2 regions of the Proteus sp. GOKU genome follow, and region 1 is predicted to be linked to the other one. Evidence: predicted binding sites of a transcription regulator. Region 1 holds the regulator's gene; the other holds the start of a gene.
The links. The regulator CRP, encoded in region 1, controls carbon source genes, mostly activating them, when cyclic AMP is high. The targets are predictions, from matches to a motif close to ATGTGANNNNNNTCACAT.
Positions count from the first base shown of each region.

Region 2: the regulator CRP is predicted to act here: its motif matches at 4,820-4,837, upstream of adhE (bifunctional acetaldehyde-CoA/alcohol dehydrogenase).

Region 1 covers NZ_CP034105.1:3,786,989-3,799,454, reverse strand. Annotated here, with positions in the region: gene yihA (ribosome biogenesis GTP-binding protein YihA/YsxC) at 1-594, opposite strand, end outside; gene ppiA (peptidylprolyl isomerase A) at 865-1,434, shown strand; gene EHE21_RS17340 (aminodeoxychorismate synthase component II) at 1,809-2,384, shown strand; gene argD (bifunctional acetylornithine/succinyldiaminopimelate transaminase) at 2,502-3,716, shown strand; gene crp (cAMP-activated global transcriptional regulator CRP) at 3,811-4,443, opposite strand; gene EHE21_RS17325 (OsmC family protein) at 4,757-5,164, shown strand; gene EHE21_RS17320 (phosphoribulokinase) at 5,254-6,123, opposite strand; gene EHE21_RS17315 (YheU family protein) at 6,189-6,410, opposite strand; gene EHE21_RS17310 (hydrolase) at 6,407-7,387, opposite strand; gene EHE21_RS17305 (LysE family translocator) at 7,486-8,091, shown strand; gene EHE21_RS17300 (SIS domain-containing protein) at 8,802-9,662, shown strand; gene EHE21_RS17295 (methyl-accepting chemotaxis protein) at 9,812-11,356, shown strand; gene EHE21_RS17290 (methyl-accepting chemotaxis protein) at 11,456-12,466, opposite strand, start outside.
Region 2 covers NZ_CP034105.1:2,253,364-2,265,829, forward strand. Annotated here, with positions in the region: gene EHE21_RS10490 (ABC transporter substrate-binding protein) at 1-311, shown strand, start outside; gene EHE21_RS10495 (ABC transporter permease) at 388-1,431, shown strand; gene EHE21_RS10500 (ABC transporter permease) at 1,431-2,261, shown strand; gene EHE21_RS10505 (ABC transporter ATP-binding protein) at 2,254-3,090, shown strand; gene EHE21_RS10510 (ABC transporter ATP-binding protein) at 3,077-3,793, shown strand; gene EHE21_RS10515 (YchE family NAAT transporter) at 3,905-4,549, opposite strand; gene adhE (bifunctional acetaldehyde-CoA/alcohol dehydrogenase) at 5,064-7,730, shown strand; gene EHE21_RS10525 (thymidine kinase) at 8,957-9,553, opposite strand; gene hns (histone-like nucleoid-structuring protein H-NS) at 10,063-10,467, shown strand; gene EHE21_RS10535 (NAD-dependent epimerase) at 10,699-11,706, opposite strand; gene galU (UTP--glucose-1-phosphate uridylyltransferase GalU) at 11,974-12,466, opposite strand, start outside.

The DNA.
Region 1 (12,466 bases):
TGAAAACCATTCATTAAGTGTGTTACGTAGCTTATCAATACCAATTTTTTTCAATGATGAAAAATATTCTACGCGGATATCGCCTACTTTATTTGCCAGCTCTTCACGTACGCTCATTAACTGCTTTTTACGCGCACCTGATGCGAGTTTATCTGCTTTAGTCAGTAAAACCAGAGTAGGAAGTTCTGAGCCTACAGCCCAGTCAATCATTTGCATATCAAGATCTTTTAATGGGTGACGGATATCCATTAAAATAACGACACCTTTTAGGCACTCTCTTTTTTGTAGGTATTCACCTAAAGAGCGTTGCCACTTACGTTTCATTTCTTCAGGAACTTGAGCATAGCCGTAGCCGGGTAAATCGACTAAGCGTAAACCTTCTTCAATTTGGAAAAGGTTGATTAATTGAGTACGGCCTGGCGTTTTACTGGTTCTGGCTAATCCATTTTGTTGGGTTAACGCATTTAAAGCACTGGATTTACCGGCATTAGAGCGACCCGCAAAGGCAATTTCAATTCCTGTATCTAGTGGTAAATGACGGATATCAGGCGCACTGATGATGAAATGTGCTTTTTGGTAGTTAAATTGGGCCATTATGGTATAAACCTCTCTGAAATAATGCGGCTTTTCATGCATACTCATTTCAATTTTGCATGAAAATGAATATCTAAAATATTTATTTGCTCTATTTTGGCGCAATTTAATGACTTATAACAGTGCTTAAAAATTAAAATTTACCCTGTTATAACGTAATTAGACTTATTGAGCGTAAATAAAGGTAAATGATTGGCACTATTTACCTCAGCGAATTAGAATCGCTGCATATTAAGTAAGTTGTAGACTATTAAAGTAAAGGATCCCTGCATGTTAAAACGTTTTCTTGTCACCTTCGTTACCGCTTGCACTTTAACAACAGCGACTTTTGCAATGGCAACGGGAGAAACCTTCGTTAAATTAGTCACCTCTGAAGGCAATATTGAAATATCACTGGATAATAAAAAAGCCCCAATTACAACGAAAAATTTTATTCAGTATGTCGAAGATGGATACTATAACGGCACCACTTTTCATCGTGTTATTCCAGGTTTTATGGTTCAAGGCGGTGGTTTTACTGCTGATTTACAGCAGAAACAAACCAGAGCGCCAATTAAAAATGAAGCCGACAATGGTTTACGCAATGTAAAAGGTTCTATTGCCATGGCGCGCACGTCAGATAAAGACAGCGCAACCAGCCAGTTCTTTATTAATGTGGCTGATAATGCATTTTTAGATCACGGCCAGCGTGATTTTGGCTATGCCGTATTTGGTAAAGTTGTGAAAGGAATGGATGTTGTTGATAAAATTTCACAAACTCCAACTCGTAATATTGGACCTTACCAAAATGTGCCTGTAAAAACGGTCACTATTTTATCTGCGGAAGTCGTAAAACAATAAACGCATTATTAGGATAGGATATTTACTTATTCTGATAAGATAAAATGCATATAAACCGGAATGAATGTTTTCATTCCGGGGTTTTTGGTACGAAAAAAATATTTTTTATCCTTCCTTTTTTCGTGTGATCTCCTGCAATAAGTATTCACTACGCTATTAATCACTCTATTCATCATCAATTACCGTCATTCTTGTTATTGCGCAATAAATCAGCAGGTTTTCTTGCTTACTATTCATATTTTATACCTGTGCTATGATAATCGGCTTTGTTGTACCCAAGTCGGTTAAACAACGAGCTATTTTGGCAAATCTACACTCGCTTTAAAATAGTAATAAAATAGATAATGATAAGAAAATCAGTCGGATAGGCTAATATGCTGTTACTTATTGATAATTACGACTCGTTTACCTACAACCTCTATCAGTATTTCTGTGAATTGGGTGCTGAGGTTGTTGTTAAGCGTAACGATGAGATCGGACTTAAAGAGATAGAAAAGATGATGCCAGCACATCTTGTTATCTCGCCAGGACCTTGTACTCCTGATGAAGCCGGGATCTCTCTTGAGGCTATACAGCGGTTTGCCGGTGAAATTCCTATTCTTGGGGTTTGTCTTGGACATCAAGCGATAGGGCAAGCTTTTGGTGCATCGGTTATCAGAGCACGAGAAGTGATGCATGGTAAAAATTCATTAATACATCATAACCAACAAGGTGTTTTTAAGGGACTGAATCGACCTTTAAGTGTGACGCGTTACCACTCTTTAGTGATTGATGCGACAACATTACCAGTACCTTTTGAAGTGACGGCATGGAGCCAACATGATGGAAATGTTGATGAAATTATGGGAATTCGCCATCGTACACTTCCAATTGAAGGGGTTCAATTTCACCCAGAAAGTATTTTAAGTGAACAAGGACATGAGCTATTAAATAATTTCCTTAAATATTAAATGGATAGCATTTAAATAGCGAAATAATGCCTTTTTATACAAAACCACATTTGATTTTTTATTCATATTTAGTGATTATATTTTCATATTGAATATGAATAACGATCAGGTGGGGTAATGACAAAGCAAAGCATCAACAGGGCAACTTACGATCAAGTAATGTTGCCAATTTATTCACCCGCAGAATTTATTCCTGTTAAAGGGATGGGTAGCCGTGTTTGGGATCAGCAAGGAAAATCGTATATCGATTTTGCTGGTGGTATTGCGGTTTTAGCACTAGGGCATGCCCATCCTGCTCTAAATCAAGCCTTAAAAGAACAAAGTGAGCAACTTTGGCACGTCAGTAATATTTTCACGAATGAACCTGCATTACGTTTAGCACAAAAATTAATAGATAACACATTTGCAGAACGTGTCTTTTTTGCCAATTCTGGCGCAGAAGCAAATGAAGCCGCATTTAAATTGGCTCGCCATTATGCCATTACTCGCCATAGCCCTTATAAAACAAAAATTATTGCCTTTCACAATGCATTTCATGGCAGAACGCTGTTTACAGTATCTGTTGGTGGACAACCTAAATATGCGGATGGTTTTGGTCCTAAGCCTGCCGATATCGTGCATGTTCCGTTTAATGACTTAGATGCCGTTAAAGCGGTAATGGATGACCACACTTGCGCCGTTGTTTTAGAGCCAGTTCAAGGTGAAGGTGGCGTAACAGCAGCAACGCCTGAGTTTATGAGAGGGCTACGTGAGTTGTGCGATAAGCATCAAGCACTGCTTGTTCTTGATGAAGTACAAACAGGTATGGGGCGTACCGGCAAGCTTTTTGCCTATATGAACTATGATGTGACACCAGATATTATTACAACCGCCAAAGCGCTGGGAAGTGGTTTCCCACTCAGTGCGATGTTAACAACATATGAGATAGCTTCTGCAATGGGTGTTGGAACTCATGGTACAACTTATGGTGGCAATCCATTAGCTTGTGCAGTGGGCAATGTCGCATTTGATTTAATTAATACACCTGAGGTACTTGAGGGTGTCGAAAAGCGCTATCAATGGATTGTGGATGAGCTAGCGTCAATCAATCAAACGTATCAGGTCTTTTCGCAAATCCGTGGACAAGGTTTATTGATTGGTGCGCAATTAGCGCCACAATATAAAGGTAAAGCCAAAGAGTTACTCGGTCTTGCTGCTAAACATGGCTTAATGATGTTAAATGCAGGAGCTGATGTGATGCGTTTTACACCGTCGTTAATTATTACCCAAGAAGAGCTACAAGAAGGAATGGTGGCATTAAAAGCGGCTATCGCAGAATTTGTAAAAGGGTAGTAGCAACTAAAAACCCCATCAGCGAGGATGGGGTTTACACAAAAAGTATATCAATAGCCCTGTTATGGGCTATTGTTTGTTTGAGCGGGGAAACTTAACGAGTCCCGTAAACGACGATAGTTTTACCGTGTGCGGAGATCAAGTTTTGATCTTCCAGCATTTTCAGAATACGGCCTACAGTTTCGCGTGAACAACCAACGATTTGACCAATTTCCTGACGTGTAATTTTAATTTGCATGCCATCAGGATGCGTCATTGCATCGGGTTGTTTTGCTAAGTTTAATAAGGTTTGTGCAATACGACCTGTTACATCAAGGAAAGCAAGGTTACCTACTTTTTCTGATGTTGTTTGTAATCTGTTCGCCATTTGAGCAGAAAGGCGCATCAGAATATCAGGGTTAACCTGAATTAATTGGCGGAATTTTTTATAGGAAATTTCTGCTACTTCACAGGCTGTTTTTGCTCGAACCCATGCACTACGTTCTTGATCTTCTTCAAATAATCCAAGTTCACCGATGAAATCCCCCTGATTTAGGTAGGAGAGGATCATTTCTTTTCCTTCTTCATCTTTAATAAGAACAGCCACGGAACCTTTAACAATATAATAAAGTGTTTCCGCTTTCTCACCTTGGTGGATCAGCGTGCTCTTGGATGGATATTTGTGAATATGGCAGTGTGACAAAAACCATTCAAGAGTCGGGTCTGTTTGCGGCTTGCCGAGAACCATTCGCGTTATCCTCTGTACGTTAAATGCAGCCTTTCAAAACGGATAGGCTCCCTTTTGAGACAGCGTGCTTAAAAATCCTATCTTTACCTATTAACTTCCTGAGAACACGGTAAGTTAATATGGAGTAGATTATAATAAATGAGAAAATAATGCATTGATCTTAACCACTATCATCAAGCAGATATTGTTTTTAACACAATTAGTGCATTAAGTCTCGTTTTACGCAGTCAGCATAATAAACCTATTTGCTAATTGCTAGTTGAATTATGAGAATGTACTCTTTTAGTTTCTGTCATCTTTAGGGGGAAAATAAATGGAAGCACGAGTTAAGTGGGTTGAAGATTTATCTTTTGTCGGCGAATCTTCATCTGGCCATCAAATTATGATGGATGGGAATTCGGGCGATAAAGCCCCAAGCCCAATGGAAATGGTATTAATTGCTGCGGGTGGATGTAGTGCTATTGATGTCGTAAGTATTTTACGTAAAGGGCGTCATCAAGTAACTGATTGTGAAGTGAAATTAACATCAGAGCGCCGTGAAGAAGCCCCTCGTTTATTTACTGATATCAATTTACATTTTATTGTTTCAGGTAAAGAATTAACGGATAAAATCGTAGAACGAGCCGTTCAATTATCCGCAGAAAAATATTGTTCTGTTTCCTTAATGTTAGGAAAAGCAGCCAATATTACGCATTCATTTGAAATAAAAGATGCCGACTAATTTTGATATTTTAAAATAAAGTTTAATTTGAAAAATAATATCCCTTAATTAATGGGATATTATTTTTATAGAGATAAATTTTATTTTGGTTAACTTATCTTTTCGCCATTTAATAATTTTTTGACTAATGGTGCCATAATTAATTCCATCGCTAATCCTAATTTCCCGCCCGGTACAACAATAGTGTTTATTGTTGACATAAACGAGCCATGTAACATCGCAAGTAAATAGGGAAAATCAATATCAGTTAAACCACGAAAACGAATAACAATAAAGCTTTCATCGAGAGTGGGAATTGCTTTGGCAGAAAAAGGGTTCGAAGTATCAACAGTCGGAACACGTTGGAAGTTAATATGAGTGCGTGAGAATTGAGGAATAATGTAGCTAATATAATCATCCATTGAGCGTACAACGGAATCTCTTACCGCCTCTTGTGAGTGTCCTCTTTCTGTCGTGTCTCGAATAAGCTTTTGTATCCACTCTAGGTTGACGATAGGAACAACACCGACCAATAAATCAACATGTTGAGCTACATCATGTTCGTTGGTAACAACGCCACCGTGCAATCCTTCATAAAAGAGAACATCAGTATTATTAGCTAATGGCTCCCAAGGGGTAAATGTTCCCGGTAATTGGTTGTAAGGAGTTGCTTCATCATAAGAGTGTAGATATTTGCGAGATTGTCCTTGTCCTGTATCGCTATATTGACTTAAGGTCTTACTCAGTAAGCTAAAATCATTTGCTTCAGGGCCAAAATAACTGATATGTCTGCCTTGTTCTCTAGCTTTTCTTATCGCCATATCCATTTCAGGACGGGTATAGCGATGAAAACTATCTCCATCAATCAATGCAGCATTTGCATTGAGTTGTTGGAATATTTTACGAAAAGCTTGGCTTGTTGTGGTGGTTCCTGCACCGCTTGAGCCAGTCACTGCGATGATAGGATGCTTAATTGACATAGGTTATCCTTTTGCTAAATAAGGTTGGCCCTTATTGATGGCGATACATCGCTAACTTTGAATAACTAATCAGAGCGAAATTGCGATGCAGGCATAATATTGACGCTCTCATGAAGTTCAGACCAAACTAACACGGCCTCACCGGATTTAAGCTGTTTTTTGACGTCGGCGACTTTTTGTTCAAGCGTTTTCTCTTGGATACCATAATCAGTACCTTCGCGTAAAACGAAACTTTCAATGAGATTGTCTAGTGTTTCAGTTGAAAGCTCGTTCCAAGGTATTATCATTTTGCTTTCTCCAAATAGGTCGCCAACCAGTCAGGGATACGGCTTTCTAGCCACATCACTGGTTTAGAGAGCTTTCCTCCAACAAATCCTACATGTCCACCAAACTCAGTAAGTTGATATTCAATGTTATTGGGTAGTGTTTTGACATCAGGAATAACATCCGCAGACATAAATGGATCGTCTTTAGCATGAATGATAAGTGTCGTTTTCTTTATTTTATTTAATAAAGGCAACGCACTGCATTGGCGATAATAATCTAATGCATCTTTAAATCCGTGAATTTTAGACGTAATAAGATCGTCAAATTGACGTAGTTTTTTGATGGATTTTATCGTCAATAAGCTAATCGGTAAGGATTCTGGATAGCGAATAAGTTTTCGTGTTGCGTTGTTTTTGAGCTCTTTTAATAGATACCATTGGTAAAAACGGGAAAAACCATGTTCAATTTTTGTTGAGCATGGTTCTAGCATTAATGGTGCAGAGACAATAACAGCAGCGTCTACAACTGCATTTTCACCACTTTCAGCAAGATAATAGGCAAGCATATTTCCACCAAGTGAATAGCCAACTGCGGCTGTTGGTTGCTCGCCAAATTCCTTTTTCAACCAATTTAAGAAGTAGCGAGCATCTTCTGTTTCACCTGAGTGATAAATGCGATTTTGTCTATTGGGTTCACCACTGCATCCTCTAAAATGCATCACAACGCTTAGCCAGCCTCTCTCTTTTGCAGCAGCTAACATGCCATGAGCATAAGGGCTACTAAACCCACCTTCTAAGCCATGAAAGATGACTAAGCGTGGTTTATCGAGTGCCGTCGTTGGGTCTTCACTCCATGCTAAATCGACAAAATCATTGTCCGGAAGATTGAGCCGCTGCCAATGTGGCGTAAGTTGTGGCGTCCTACGTACAATTCTTGGTAAGAGCGTTTGTAAATGTGGATTTTTAGCCCAACGCATTGGATTAAAGTATTGAGACATATTTTCCGTCTATCAAAATGAATTAACACTTGTTTGCTAAATAACATACTGCTATTTTCGGTGAAAATAAAACGTCTGTCACATCTTTGAGCCACTTTATGACAATTAGCCTTATTTTCTCTTTAACTATTTTCCTGTTTATTGCAGCGATAACACCTGGACCGAACAATTTACTGCTTACCTCATCAGGGGCTAATGTAGGCTTTAAAGGCTCGTTAAAGCTAATGGCAGGCATTATGCTGGGTATGCAATGCGTTTTATTGAGTTCTGCATTTGGCGTAGCCGCATTATTGATAATTTATCCTGCACTGCATATCGGATTGAAGATAGTCGGGAGTGCGTATTTACTTTGGCTTGCTTGGAAAACAGCGACATCATCTTATCAGCGTTTAGATATTCCAGCAAAAACACCCCAAGCAGTAAGTTGGTTTCAGGGCGGATTATTGCAATTTCTAAATCCAAAAGCATGGATGATGGGATTAGGCGCAGTAGGGAGCTTTAGTCTATCGGGTGATGCTTATTTTAGCTCTGTTATTGCTATTAGTATTGTTATGGTTATTGTTAACTTCGTTGCTGGTATTGTTTGGATATTAGGCGGAACATTAATTAGCCTATTTTTACAAAGCAGACGCTCTTGGTTTATTTTCAATATCTCAATGGGGCTATTAACGGCGCTCTGTGTTCCTTTGATTTGGATAGAGTAAACTCATAAAATAGGTATAAATCAAGGGTTAATCAAACTTTTTTGATTTAAATGATGTTTTTTTAAGATTGGTTGAAATGATCTCTCTTGATATGTGTCAAAAAAAGAGTATTCCTCTATAAAAAGAGAGATCTACGATCGCCCACTGACACAATCATTCATGTTAAAATGCTCTCTTATATCAAGTGATGACTGATTTTTAGTCGTTACATAGATCCTATTATTTAACTATTTAGTTTTTTATTTCTTATTATTAACACTATTAAAATGGACAACTAACTATTTTATATGGGAATTATTTATTCTTTTTAATGTTTCTATTAAAGTAATTTTTATTACGTTTATGTGTTTGAATTGTTATTAAATAAAAGGAAGTGTTTGAAAATAACAAATTATTAAGAGTAAATAGATTAAGTCTATATCGTTCTATTGACCTAAAAGAATAAATTATTATTAAAAATAGAGAGGGAATAAATTAAGTATTATAAATGTAGGGATTGATGAGCATAGTTCTGATTGAAAAGATATTTATAAAACTATTATAAAAACAAGTATTCTAATAATAAGGTAATTTTTTCTATGCTTTATTGTGACTCATTTTCTATTTTTAATTGATTTTATTCTAAAAAATTAATTGTTTTAGGTATTAAACGCTGTACCAAGAATTACTCCATATATAACTATATAGTACTCGAAGTGGATATTGTCATTATGCCGACATTAACGAAAATTGCCTGGATAAAGCCGGGTATGGCTACAAATCAGCGAAAAATAGCAGACTACATTTTAGATAATCCAGAGAAAACAATCACTTTATCGTCACAGCAACTTGCTGAAACAATGGGTGTGAGTCAATCTGCTATTGTTAAATTTAGTCAAAAAATAGGATTCAAAGGCTTTCCTTCTTTGAAACTTGCCATTAGTGAAGAGCTAGGTCGAAAGAACGCGAATTCAGGAGCAAATCCGAGCCTATTACATAATCAAATAGGCTCGGAAGATAGTTTAGTGGTTATTGCACAGAAACTTGCTCAAGAGAAAAATAATTCAATTTGCGATACGACTCGCCAAATTAATTACCTTCATTTTGAAAAGGTGATCCAACTTATTGATGAAGCTCAACGAGTTCAGATTATTGGTATTGGTGGTTCAGGGCTAGTTGCTAGAGACTTAAGCTATAAATTACAGAAAATAGGAATAACCACGCTGATTGAAACAGATCATCATGTTCAGATATCTGTTGCCCAAATGTTAAGTTCAAAGGATTTACAGATAGTCATTTCTTATAGTGGCAAAAGAAAAGATATGTTAGTTGCAGCCTCTGTGGCTAAAAAACAAGGGGCAAAAATCATTGCTATTACAGGAGAAAAACACTCTCCATTAGGAAGGATTTCTGATTATATATTAGAAACAATTGCGGATGAAGGTGAGTGGCGAAGCGCTTCAATTTCTTCACGTACAGCACAAAACACGATCACTGACCTTATTTTTATGGCGTTATTAAAGAAACGAGATGAGTGTGCGAAGACATTAGTGCTAAGTTCACAGGCATTAATTAATAGCCTGGATAATTAAAAATTTTGAACTGATTCAAAAAACTAATATTTAAATGTAGGTATTTCCACTTATTACTAAAGTTATTCTCCTAACGGCCGAAACGATAGTTATTTAGGCAGTCTTTTTTTGTTGAGATGTTTTAATTTCAATGTCGAGGAGAGTAACTAATGCGTAACAATCAACCGGTGACACAGCGAGAATACCCGGTATCTGAAAACGCAACACTGATGTCGACGACAGATCTTGATGGCAATATTATTTATGCCAACGAGGACTTTGTCGAAGCCAGTGGGTTTTCAGTGGAAGAACTTGTGGGGCAACCCCACAATATTGTCCGACATCCAGATATACCTTCAGAAGTCTTTAAGGATATGTGGAGGACGTTAAAGCAAGGCGAAATTTGGACCGGGATCGTGAAGAATCGTCGTAAAAATGGGGATCACTATTGGGTAAGAGCGAATATCACTCCTATTATACGTCAGGGTAAGATTCAAAGTTTTATGTCAGTAAGGACTGCTGCAAAAAAAGAGGAAATAGCACAAGCCTCAGCACTTTACGCCGCATTTAATCAGGGTAAGTATCCTTCACACACGTTTTTAAAAGGTGCTTTTGTTTATAAAGGGTGGCAACGTTGGCGCTCATGGAATCAAACAATTTCATTAAAAAAACGGCTCCGTCTTTTTATTCTCTTACCCCTACCTTTTATGTTGTTAAGTGCATGGTTTGCTGGTTTGTCGGGTTATGCTCTTTTTATGCATATCGCAATTTTACTGGTATTACTAATGGCAAATGAACGTATTCTCTATTTTCAGATTGTTAAGCCCATTAGGCTACTTAATAAGCAAGCGAATCGTGTTGCAACAGGCGATGAACATAACGTTACATATATAAATCGCATCGATGAAGTGGGTATGACACAGCGTTCAGTTAATCAATTAGGACGCATGTTCCGTTGGTTAGTCAGTGATGTGAGTCATCAAATTCATCAAGTAGATATCTCTTGTGATCAATTAGCCGCAGGTAATCGCGATCTGTATGTAAGAACAGAGCAAACCGCCAGCAATGTTGAAGCAACCGCCTCAACGATGAATGAATTAACGACGGCGGTAAGCAGTAATAGTGAAACGGCAGGACAGGCAAACAACCTTTCTAATATTACTTGTGAGGCTGCGATAAAAGGAGGTGGTGCAATGGATAATATCGTCAATACGATGAATGATATTGCGAAGAGCTCTGATCGCATTAGTAATATCATTGGTGTTATTGATAGCATTGCCTTCCAAACTAATATCCTTGCACTAAACGCATCCGTAGAAGCCGCCAGAGCAGGTGAACAAGGTCGAGGTTTCTCGGTGGTTGCAACAGAAGTAAGGGAGCTAGCACAGCGCAGTGCTGAAGCGGCGAAAGAGATCAAAACATTGATCAGTGCTTCAAGTAGCAATATCAAAGTTGGCTCAAAGCAAGTCAATGAAACCGTCGAAACAATGGAAGATATTGTGGTACATGTTAAAAATGTGACTGATTTAATTGGTGAAATTAGTCTTGCATCATCAGAACAGAGTGCAGGTTTAAAAGAGCTTGGTCGCGCTGTTGAAAAATTGGAATCGATTACGCATGAAAATGCGAATTATGTTTCTAAAGCATCAATGATTTCAGGTGAAATGAAAGTACAAACTAATTACTTAGTTAGTGCAATCAATGTATTTCATTAATTTGTCATTATTTAAGAAGTAAAAGAAAAAGACACCTACTAAAAATAGGTGTCTTTGTGTTTATCTAAATCACGTTTTTATCATGATAAAATCAATGGCTTAAAAGCTTGTCCAATCATCATCTTCACCATCATTTACAGTCGCTGTTCCTTTTGCTGGCTTTTTCTCTTTCGCGTCATCCTTGACTGTATTTTTTATCTTCTCATCTTTTGTATGCAGTGATTTTTCAGATGAGAATTGTTTTTCTATTACTTTGTGTTGTGCCTTCTTATTGAACTGTTCACTTTCAGCCGTTTTAAACTGCTCAACGATTTGTTCAAGATTACCCGCTTCTTCAGTTAATAAGCTGGCAACAGCAGATGATTGTTCAACCATAGTGGCATTTTGCTGTGTGGCTTTATCCATTTCAGTGACCGCAAGAGAGACTTGAGTAATACCTCGAGTTTGCTCTTCTGACGCAGATAAAATTTCTGTCATTGAATCTTCAACATGTTTTACGGACGTCAATATTTCGCCCATAGAAATGCTAACTTGTTCAACCAGATCGTTACCATGACGAACACGGCTAATAGAGGCATCAATTAACTCTTTTATTTCCTTTGCAGCTTCGGCACTGCGTTGTGCTAGCTCCCTTACTTCTGTTGCAACCACCGAGAAACCTCGACCTTGTTCACCTGCTCTTGCGGCTTCAACCGCAGCATTTAACGAGAGAATATTGGTTTGGAAAGCGATGCTATTGATAACGGCAGTGATTTCACCAATTTTTTGTGAGCTATCGGCAATATCAGTCATCGTTTTCACCATTCTATTGGTGACATCGCCCCCTTTGCTGGCAATATTGGAAGTCTGACTGATAAGGTGTGAAACTTCACGAGCACTTTCTGTATTATTTCTCACTGTTGCTGTGAGTTGCTCCATACTTGATGCGGTTTCTTCTAATGCACTCGCTTGCTCTTCGGTACGACAAGAAAGATCGGTATTCCCTGCAGATAATTCTTGAACGCCTGTATAAATATGATGGCTTGTCCCTCGGATCGCATTCACAATTAATGACAGTTCAGTACGCATATATTGAATACCTGTTATTAATTGGTCGATTTCATTATTTCC
Region 2 (12,466 bases), 1.5 Mb from region 1:
TCCCTGATTATTTTGATGCGCACTCAAATGCCAGTGCCTTCGCTTATAATGATGGACAATCCAATACTGTGGCTTGGTTAAATGGCTGGAAAATTCCGGAATTAAGCCAGCAGACATTGTCTGCACTTAATGAAGCGGACAAAACAAAACGCCAATCGCTCTATACTGAAATGCAAAAAGAGTTACAGCGTAGTTCACCTTATGTGTTTATTGACCAAGGTAAAAACCAGATAGTCATGCGTGATAACGTCAACGGTTATGCGCAAGGCCTAAATGCAGATATGGTCTATTATGACAAAGTAACTAAGTAATATTTTTCCTGAAACCACCCACAGTCATGTTACTGTGGGTGGTCTAATTTTTGCCATTTCACTAGGCTATTGCTGTATGAATACTGCTATGACGTTACCTATTCGTCTAAAAGGTCAGTTAATTACCTTTGCTCAAGGAATATTGACTCTGGTGCTGACTCTTTTAGGGCTTCTTGTCATCACTTTTACGCTTTCTGCTCTTTCACCGGTTGATCCCGTCTTACAAATTGTTGGTGATCACGCAAGCCTCGAAACCTATAACCAAGTAAAACATGAATTAGGGCTAGATTTACCTATCTACATGCAGTTTTTTCATTATGTAGAAGCGCTGTTACAAGGGCATTTAGGTACAGCAACATCAACAGGCCAACCTGTTCTCGATGATTTATTAGCAACTTTTCCCGCTACATTAGAATTAGCCACTGTTGCATTACTGATTGGTGCCAGTCTTGGTATTTTCTTCGGTGTTTTATGTGCGCGTTTTGTGGGAACACCTCTCGATTTTATTTTGCGAATTCTGACGCTATTAGGCAGCTCAGTCCCTATTTTCTGGCTAGGTTTGATTCTGCTATTGCTTTTCTATGCCACATTACAATGGACGGCAGGCCCCGGACGATTAGACGATATTTATCAATTCACCATCGAACCTGTAACAGGTTTTGCACTAATTGATACGTTATTAGCTGGCGATAAAGATGCTTTTTTTAATGCGATATCTCACCTTATTTTACCGGTTTCTTTATTAGCTTATTTTGCCCTTGCTTCTATTACTCGCTTAACTCGTTCAGCCTGTTTAAACGAAATGAATAAAGAGTATGTCACGTTAGCAAGAGCAAAAGGTATTGGTGAGTTGCGTATTCTTTTTTATCACGTACTGCCTAATATTCGTGGTGTCTTAATGACCATTATCGCCTTGTCTTACACTGGCATGTTAGAAGGTGCCGTATTAACAGAAACTGTCTTTTCTTGGCCGGGAATTGGTCGATATCTCACAACAGCGCTTTTTGCGGGTGATACCACAGCCATTATGGGCGGTACTTTAATTATCGGTTTATGCTTTGTCTTTATTAATAATATGACCGATATCGTTATTCGTTTGACTGATCCGAGGCTCCGCTAATGTCATTTCCATTTTTAAGAAAAATAGCGCGTTCGCCTTCCGCATTTATCGGTTTATCGTTGCTTATTGCCCTGTTAATTATTGCTATTTTTGCACCTTGGTTAGCTCCTTACGATCCGAATTGGCAACATGCTGCCCAACGTTTATTAGCACCTAATGCTGAACATTGGTTAGGCACAGATAATTACGGACGCGATATTCTTTCTCGTCTTATCTATGGTACTCGCCCAATGCTGGGTTTAGTGGGGCTGGTGGCGCTTATTACGCTACCTTTAGGATTATTAATTGGGATTTTATCTGGGTATTACGGTGGTTGGACTGAGCGTATTTTAATGCGATTCACTGATATTGTGATGTCGATGCCTTCTCTTATTCTCGCCTTCGCCTTTGTCGCAATGTTGGGGCCCGGTCTGCTAAATGGTGCATTAGCACTGGCTTTAACGGCATGGCCGGCTTATGCACGACAATCTCGTAGTGAAATTCAGCATTTACGCAATAGTGATTATCTTGCTGCTGCCGAAATGATGGGAATTAAAGGTATTCGACTGTTATGGGGACATATCTTACCACTATGTTTACCGTCAGCCATTGTACGTTTAGCGCTGAACTTAGCCGTGATTATTCTCGCAGCAGCCGGATTGGGCTTCCTTGGATTAGGTGCACGCCCACCGATGGCGGAATGGGGAGCGATGATCGCAGAAGGTATGCCCGTTATTTTTGATCAATGGTGGGTTGCGGCTATTCCGGGCACGGCAATTTTAATCAGCAGTTTGGCATTTAATTTATTGGGTGATGGATTACGTGATGTATTGGGAGATACCCATGAATAAAACACCGTTAATTGAGGTAAACAACCTCTGTATCGACTTTCCAAAGGCGAGAGTTGTCAATAATGTCTCTTTTACTTTGGGGCAAGAACGTTTGGCGGTTGTTGGTGAATCTGGCTCTGGCAAATCAATGACCGCTCGCGCATTAATGGGGCTTGTTCGTCAACCGGGAAAAGTCAGTGCAGAGACACTCAATTTACAGGGAAATAATCTATTAGATTTTTCGTCTCGCCAATGGAATAACATTCGTGGTAATACGATTTCAATGGTATTACAAGATCCTCGCTATGCATTAAATCCTGTAAAAACCATTTATCAGCAAGTAGAAGAGACCGTAAAACAACATCAAAAGCTTTCACGCCAAGACAGGCGTCAACTTATCATCGATACTCTGCTGTCTGTCGGATTACCTGAACAAAATATTTATCGTTATCCCGGTGAATTATCAGGTGGTATGGGGCAACGAGCGATGATAGCTATTGCGCTAATTAATAACCCTACTATTTTAATTGCTGATGAACCGACATCTGCACTTGATGCTCAGCTTCGCCATCAAATTCTTGAACTGATCACCACTCAATGTGAACAACGTAACATGGGCTTATTACTGATTAGCCATGACTTACCCCTTGTTGCTGAGTATTGCGAGCGCGTAATGGTGATGTATCAAGGCGAGCAAGTTGATGAACTCGATGCTAAAGCGTTACCGACTGCCACACATCCTTATACTCGTACTCTTTGGACATGTAGACCTAATGCAAGCACTTATGGCACTCAATTGCCCGTATTAGATAGAACGCTTAATTTTAAGGGGCTACATTATGCTAATTGATATTCATGATTTACATGTTCAATTCGAACAAGGCAAACAAGCAAAGCACGTTGTAAAAGGGATCAATCTACATGTTCAACAAGGCGAAACCTTCAGTTTAATTGGTCGTTCTGGTTGTGGAAAATCGACTGTTTTGCGCGTGATAGCAGGATTATTGCCAAATTGGCAAGGTGATATATCGCTTCTAGGGCAAACAATTAAACCTCAACAACGTTTTCATGGAACATTACGCCGTAATATACAAATGGTATTTCAAGATCCCTACGCCTCTTTACACCCTCAACACCGTATTGAACGTGCGTTTTCTGAACCTTTAAAAATTCACCAAATTCCTTTTGATAAAGAGACAATTGAGCAAGCATTAGCCCAAGTTGGTTTGCCTGCCGATGTGACGAGTCGTTATCCTCATCAACTTTCGGGTGGACAACGTCAACGCGTCGCCATTGCAAGAGCCCTTTTATTGCAACCTCAACTATTACTGTTAGATGAACCAACTTCAGCGCTAGATATGTCAGTGCAAGCCGAGATCTTAAACCTGCTTAACACGCTGAAAAAACAACATAATATGACTTATTTACTTGTCAGCCATGATGCTGATGTTATCGCACATATGTCGGATAGAGCGGCATTAATGGAAAATGGTGAATTGACACAACATTATGATCGAGATGCGTTATCAAAAGGAATACATCGTCTCGATTGAGATAAAAGAGAATAAATAAAAGAAAGGAACCGAGCAGTATTACGTTATTAATACTGCTCTTTTTAATAGTACTGTTTAGTCGTACCGTTTTTTAAGTATTCTGCGCTGTGTTTAAACTAATAAGCCCGGGAAAATAGAACGTAATCCGGTCACAATAAATTCAATACCTAACGACATTAATAATAAGCCCATTATACGCGTAACCACGTTAATGCCAGTTTGCCCTAAATATTTCACTAAAAGTGTTGCGCTGCGAAACAGCAACCAACAACAAAATGCAAAAAAGATACTGGTTGCAGCTAATCCTAAGAAGTTAGTAAAACCTTCCCAACGAGAACTCCACACAATACAAGAACTGATTGCTCCGGGTCCTGCCATTAATGGTAATGCTAAAGGCACAACAGCAACACTATTACGTACTGCGGATTCGTTTCGTTCTTGATTGTTTTGTTTATCTTCTCCTAAACGCCCATTTATCATGGTCATTGCAATAGTAACAATCAGCATTCCCCCTGCTATACGAAACGAGTCGATAGAAATACCGAAAATGCTCAGTATAGAATCACCGATTAGCAGAGAAGAAACTAAAATAATTGCAACGGAGCCATTCGCAATTAAGTTTGTTTTGTTACGCCCTGCATCAGTTTGATAACTCGTCATACTGATAAAAACAGGCAAAATACCAATTGGGTTTACAATCGCAAAAAGACCGACAAAAAATTTAATATAACCGGATAAATCCAGCAGTGACCCCATGAAAAGCCCCTTCTTGGCTAATAAACATGCGAATTATTCTATAAAAGATAGAGTAACTCCAAAAAATGCGCGTTACTTTAAATCAATAAACCAGTTAATTCTATTAGTTAACAAGTTTTTACCTAAAATATTCTCTTGTAAACCGATCAAAACCTAGTGGTTTAATTTTATATCGAAATAAACTGTACGACAAAAAAATCGTTGAACATTTATTACATATAAGAATCATTCTCATAAATAGCTTTGCTGAAAGGTGTCAGCTTGCCAATTTTGTGATATAAATCACGTTAATTAATTAGAAAGATGGTAAGCTGTTATCATTCGAAGAAAGAGGGTTACTTCGAAAATATATTTGTCTTTATTATTGTTTTTTTTAAGTTTTTTAAGCAAATTATGCCCTCTAATAATTATTACTGAAATAAGCACACTATCATCTATCTAGGCTATTCTTATTAGTTATGATGAAAACGGCTAATTTGCTTAAAAAATTTAACATTTTATCAGGAGTCTCTTTATGTCTGTAACTAACGTTACTGAACTCAATGATTTGGTTGCTCGTGTAAAAAAAGCTCAACGTGAATTTGCTAACTTCTCTCAAGAACAAGTTGATGCCATTTTCCGTGCTGCTGCATTAGCTGCCGCTGATGCTCGTATTCCTCTTGCAAAATTGGCTGTTAAAGAGTCTGGTATGGGTATCATTGAAGATAAAGTGATTAAAAACCACTTCGCTTCTGAGTATATCTACAATGCGTATAAAGACGAAAAAACCTGCGGGATCTTATCTGAAGATCTGACTTATGGCACAATGACCATCGCTGAACCTATTGGGATCATCTGTGGTATCGTACCAACAACTAACCCAACTTCTACTGCGATTTTTAAAGCATTAATTAGCTTAAAAACACGTAATGGTATTATCTTCTCTCCACACCCTCGTGCAAAAGAAGCAACAAACCGTGCTGCTGAAATCGTCTTAAATGCAGCTATCGCAGCAGGCGCACCAAAAGATATTATCGGTTGGATTGATGAGCCTTCAGTCGCTCTATCTAACGCATTAATGCACCATGATGATATTAACCTGATCTTAGCGACAGGTGGTCCAGGCATGGTTAAAGCCGCGTATAGTTCGGGTAAACCCGCTATCGGTGTTGGTGCAGGTAATACGCCAGTTGTTATTGATGACTCTGCTGATATCAAACGTGCAGTAGCTTCAATCTTAATGTCTAAAACTTTCGATAACGGTGTAATTTGTGCATCAGAGCAATCTGTTATCGTTGTTGACAGCATTTATAAACAAGTTCGTGAGCGTTTCTCTACTCACGGCGGTTACATGCTGACAGGTAAAGAATTAAAAGCTGTTCAAGATATCATTTTAAAAGACGGTAACTTAAACGCAGCCATTGTGGGTCAACCTGCAACAAAAATTGCTGAAATGGCTGGCATTGAAGTACCCGTAAATACCAAAATTTTAATTGGTGAAGTAAAAGAAACAACAGAAGCTGAGCCGTTTGCTCACGAAAAATTATCTCCACTATTAGCAATGTATCATGCTCAATCATTTGAAGATGCCGTGCTAAAAGCTGAAAAATTAGTTGAGATGGGTGGTATCGGTCATACTTCTTGCTTATATACAGACCAAGATAACTGCCCTGAACATGTTGCCTACTTCGGCGACAAGATGAAAACATCTCGTATTTTAATCAATACTCCAGCATCTCAAGGTGGTATTGGTGACTTATACAACTTTAAACTTGCTCCTTCTCTAACATTAGGTTGTGGTTCATGGGGTGGTAACTCCATATCTGAAAACGTAGGGCCAAAACACCTTATCAACACTAAAACCGTGGCGAAAAGAGCAGAGAATATGTTGTGGCATAAACTTCCTAAATCTATTTACTTCCGCCGTGGTTGTTTACCTATCGCACTGGAAGAGATTGCGACTGATGGTAAAAAACGTGCCTTTATCGTGACCGATGGTTTCTTATTCAACAATGGTTATGTTGATGAAGTCACTCGTGTACTGAAAAAATTCGGTGTTGAAACAGAAGTCTTCTTTGAAGTTGAAGCAGATCCAACATTAAGCGTTGTGCGTAAAGGCGCAGAACAGATGAACAGCTTTAAACCTGACGTGATCATCGCATTAGGTGGTGGTTCACCAATGGATGCTGCAAAAATCATGTGGGTTATGTATGAGCACCCAGAAACTCATTTCGAAGAATTAGCATTACGCTTTATGGATATCCGTAAACGTATTTACAAATTCCCGAAAATGGGTGTGAAAGCACAAATGGTTGCTATCACAACAACATCAGGTACAGGCTCTGAAGTAACACCATTTGCAGTAGTAACTGATGATGAAACAGGTCAGAAATATCCATTAGCAGACTATGCATTAACACCAGATATGGCTATCGTTGATGCAAACCTTGTTATGAATATGCCTAAATCTCTGTGTGCATTTGGTGGTTTAGATGCTGTAACTCACGCATTAGAAGCTTACGTTTCTGTATTAGCGAACGAATATTCTGATGGACAAGCACTGCAAGCATTAAAATTACTGAAAGAATATCTGCCTGCAAGTTATCATGAAGGTGCTAAAAACCCTGTTGCTCGTGAGCGTGTTCATAATGCTGCAACTATTGCAGGTATCGCTTTTGCTAACGCATTCTTGGGTGTTTGTCACTCAATGGCGCATAAATTAGGCTCTGAGTTCCATATTCCTCACGGTTTAGCTAATGCGTTATTAATTTCAAACGTTATTCGTTACAACGCTAATGACAACCCAACAAAACAAACTGCATTTAGCCAATACGACCGTCCTCAAGCACGTCGTCGTTATGCAGAAATTGCTGACCACTTAGAACTTTCAGCACCGGGTGACCGTACTGCTGCTAAAATTGAGAAATTATTAGCTTGGTTAGAAGAAATGAAATCTTCATTAGGTATTCCATCTTCTATTCGTGAAGCAGGCGTCCAAGAAAGTGATTTCTTAGAAAGAGTTGATAAATTATCTGAAGATGCATTTGACGATCAGTGTACTGGTGCTAACCCACGTTACCCACTGATCTCTGAACTAAAACAACTGTTATTAGATTCTTACTACGGTCGTGAATTTAATGAACATCCCGTTGTTGAAGTGAAAGAAGAGACAAAACCTGCTAAAAAAAGCAGTAAAAAATAATCGAAACACGCTGTGTTAGTGTGATCCTCAATATTTCGATTATTTGTTCTTAAATAAAAACCCAGTCCTATGGCTGGGTTTTCTTATGGCTTATTATTTATCTATATACATTTCGCTACTGATTTTTAAGATTGAGGAATATGGCGAGGTAAGTCACTATTTAGTCACAAATAATAAGTATTTACACTTAGTTGATAGGTTCAATTTTTACTATAAAAATAGTGCCTGCCTTTATATGTTTATAATTGGCTCTAAAAAAGGCGTTGAGCTACTTATCTCTTAAGTTACATCATTGCATTACCACATTATAAAAAGTGTCTTGTGAGCGATTACAGGGCTTGTCAAACTCCTCTCCTCTTTCATTAGTTGGTATAATTATTTCACTCTTACCTTATTCCCTTCATAAAATGACTATAACGAAATGTTATTTGAAACCATTGTGTTTGCGTTACGATTTGCAATCGTACTTTTATTCTTATCTGATAAAAAATAAATAGACTTAATCACATTGATTATTAATTAGTGATCAAAATATAGAAATCTAAATATTTTATATCTCTAGTTATCTTGGATTTATAAGAAACATAGTTTCAATAAAATATTATCAAAATGAGGTTTGTTATCTTGAGTCTGCTAAAGTAATAGCGTAATAAAGGTCGCTATTTGTGCATTCCACTTAGAAATTACTCCTTTAGGAGTATGAAAGGAGCCTGTTTATCCGTATTAACTGGCATACAGCGAAGTGTTTTATTTATTCAATAACAACTTGAGCATCCCATAATCAGCATCTATAAAACCCGATATAAATGTTTCATTATACCAACCATAGATAAAAGAAATATTTCTTAGTATTTTATGACTATCTTTATTCAATTTTATTAAACTATGAATAATATAAATGCATCAAATGTCTCTTTCTCTTATCATTTGTAAAAAACAATATCGACATCACAAAACAAACACCTTACGTATATTTGATTATGTCTTTTTTGATTAATGATAATGAAATCGATGAAATAAATAAATTTTCCCATAAAAAATAACATATCTTCACAGAAGAAAATCAACCGCACTGCAATTTGATATAAAAAAAGCCAATAAATTGGCTAAAATTTAAAAATATATAAACATTTTTTAGTATTATGTAATATAACACTTTATTTGAATTCTTATTTCATCCCCCTCTTTCACTCTGACAAATTAGTAAAAGAGGGAAAATGAAAAGGTTACTCTTGTTCAATACACCCTTTTAGTGTTGCCTGTGTATAATGCTTACGGCAGACTGAAACATATTTTTCATTTCCACCAATTTCAACTTGAGCACCATCACTCAGTACATTTCCTTTATCATCTAAGCGTAATACTTTATTCGCCTTTCTACCGCAGTAACATACTGTTTTAAGTTCTACGAGTTTATCAGCCCATGCTAATAAATAAGCACTACCAGTAAATAACTCACCTCTAAAATCCGTTCTTAGCCCATATGTGAGAACGGGAATATCATAGGTATCCGTTATTTCGCAAAGTTGTTCAACATGTGCCTTACTTAAAAATTGGCACTCATCAATCAATACACAGTGAATAGGCTGTTTGTTATGCTCAGCAACAATAACGTCACGAATATTCATATCATCACTAAAGAGTAATGCATCCGCACTTAATCCTATTCTTGAGCTAATCTTTCCCTTTGCAAAGCGTGTATCAATAGCCGCAGTAAAAATCAATGTGCGCATTCCTCGTTCATTATAGTTATAAGAGGATTGCAATAAAGATGTTGATTTTCCAGCATTCATGGCTGAATAATAAAAGTAAAGCTGAGCCATCAGCTCTCTCCTTAAATAGCGTTTATTTTCACGAGCGACAGTCTAACATAAACAATCTACAAGTTATCCATAACAAATATTTATTACCTTTATTTCTATTCTAGATATACCGCCGAAAGATGAAGTTCGTTGTTAATGCTAATTTTTGCTTAAAAAATAAATAGCTTTAATAAGTACTTAACATATTAAAACACACCTTGATATACCTTTATTAAAGTATGAAAGTTAGTCCGATTCCATTTTTAGAAAAAAGTCCGTTATTATAAAAAAATGAACAAAGCTTTCTATTCTTTAGCATTAGCGCTATCATCAGTTAAAAGATGCATTTCCTTACTAATATTTCCTTTATTGACTAAAGATGCCTCAACTTTTATTATTTTTTTCGTTGAGATATTAGTTTAAAAAAAAGAAATTTTACGTAAGGTTTGTATTTAGGTATTGCAGAAATTTAAATAGCAATCTATTATTAGTATTACATCAGCCAACAACATTTATTTGAGACCAGGAAAATGAGCGAATCTTTAAAAATATTAAATAACATCCGTACTCTCCGCGCACAAGCAAGAGAAACTTCTTTAGAAACTTTAGAAGAAATGCTGGAGAAACTCGAAGTTGTCGTTAATGAGCGTCGTGAAGAATTCTCATTAGAAAAAGCAGCTGAAGAAGAACGTGTTCAGAAATTACAAAAATACCGTGAAATGTTAGAAGAAGCCGGTATTGATCCAACAGACTTACTTGAAGCAAGTGCTGTTAATAAAACTGGCCGTGCTAAACGCGCAGCTCGCCCAGCTAAATACTCTTACGTTGATGAAAATGGTGAAACTAAAACTTGGACAGGCCAAGGTCGTACACCAGCTGTAATCAAACGTGCTATTGATGAAGAAGGCAAATCATTAGACGATTTCCTGCTGTAATTTAAGTCAATACTCTATTTGAAATACCCTTTTAATTATTTAAAAGGGTATTTTCTTGTTTACCTCATTTAATTTAAACAAGCGTTTAATTTTAATAGTGCTGATGTTGTTTGTATTAGATGTAGGTAAGCAAAAATAAAAAATGTAATAACTACGTTATTTATTTTTATTTATAATGAAAAAGGAGCTTTTATAGCTCCTTTTTTCTTTGATTTAATTAAACTAATATTATTAATTTTTATAATAACTTAAATACCAATCAACAAACTGTTTTACGCCATATTCTACTTCTGTATTCGGCGAAAAACCAATTGTCTCAGACAAATCTTGGCAATCAGCACAAGTAGAAAGAACATCACCGTCTTGCATCGGCATTAAATTCAATTTAGCTTTAATATTGAGTGATTTTTCTATCGCTTCAATAAATGCCATCAATTTAGTCGGTTGCCCATTACCCACATTATAGATTTTATAAGGTGCAGAACTTGACGATGTTTCACCTTTTTCTACTGTCCAGTTTTCATCTGCTTCAGGTATAACATTAACTAATCGAACTACTGATCCCACAATATCATCAACATAAGTGAAATCACGTGTCATATTGCCACCGTTATAAACATCAATAGGTTCACCAGCTAACATTGCTTTAGTGAACTTAAATAATGCCATGTCAGGGCGACCCCAAGGGCCATATACCGTGAAGAAACGTAATCCAGTTGTCGGTAATTGATATAGATGTGAATAACTATGAGACATTAACTCATTAGCTTTCTTTGTTGCTGCATATAATGAAACTGGATGATCAACACTATCTTCTGTTGAGAAAGGCTGTTTCTGATTTAAACCATAAACAGAGCTTGAAGATGAGTAGATAAGATGTCCAACTTTATTATGGCGACATCCTTCTAATATATTAATATGACCAACGATATTCGCATCAATATATGCCATTGGATTTTCAATCGAGTAGCGAACACCCGGTTGAGCCGCTAAATGAATAACTCGGTCAAATTGGTGTGATGCAAATAATTGAGCCACTTTTACTGAGTCAACAATATCAAGTTTCTCAAAATGGAAATTTTCTAGCTGTTGTAATTTAGCTAATCGAGCTTCTTTTAAGCGCACATCATAATAATCATTAAGGTTATCTATTCCGACAACATGATAACCCATTTCGATTAAACGCTGACTCATATGATAGCCAATAAAACCCGCAGCACCTGTTACCAATATTTTCATATTATCACTCAAATAACCCAATAATTTATTTTTATGTCAACGCTATCATGCTTAATATCACCTTGATTAAACATCATAACGCTTAACATCGTCATACATTACAGAAATCAACATGGCTCAATACTAAATGCATTGAGCCATACCTTAATCTCTTACAATCGCTTTATCTAGCTTTTCCCATAAAATAATCAGCTTATTACGCAGCGTGCATTTACAGGAATTATACAATGAGATTAACCATATAAATGATTATTAATAAACTTTATATCACTGTATCTTTAATGATTTTAGCCATTGTGCAAAATCTTCGCCAAACTCTTCGTGCTGTATTCCGTACTCTACGAAGGCTTTCATATATCCTAGTTTATTACCACAATCGTGGCTTTTCCCTTGTAGGTGATAAGCTTCAACAGGTTCTTTTTCAATCAGCATTGCGATCGCATCAGTTAACTGAATTTCATCTCCGGCACCCGGTGCGGTTTTCGCTAATAATGGCCAAATACTTTCAGATAACACATAACGCCCTACGATAGATAAATTCGAAGGAGCTTCTTCTTTCTTAGGCTTTTCAACAACACGAGTAATTGGTTTACTATCACCTGGACATAAATTTTCGCCCATGCAATCAACAATACCATAATTAGAGACTTCATCTTCAGGAACAGGTTCAACAAGGATTTGACTTGCGCCTGAACGTTCAAAATGAGAAAGCATCTCTCTTAAGTTAACTTTTGTTAAATCCGCACTGTATCTATCTAAA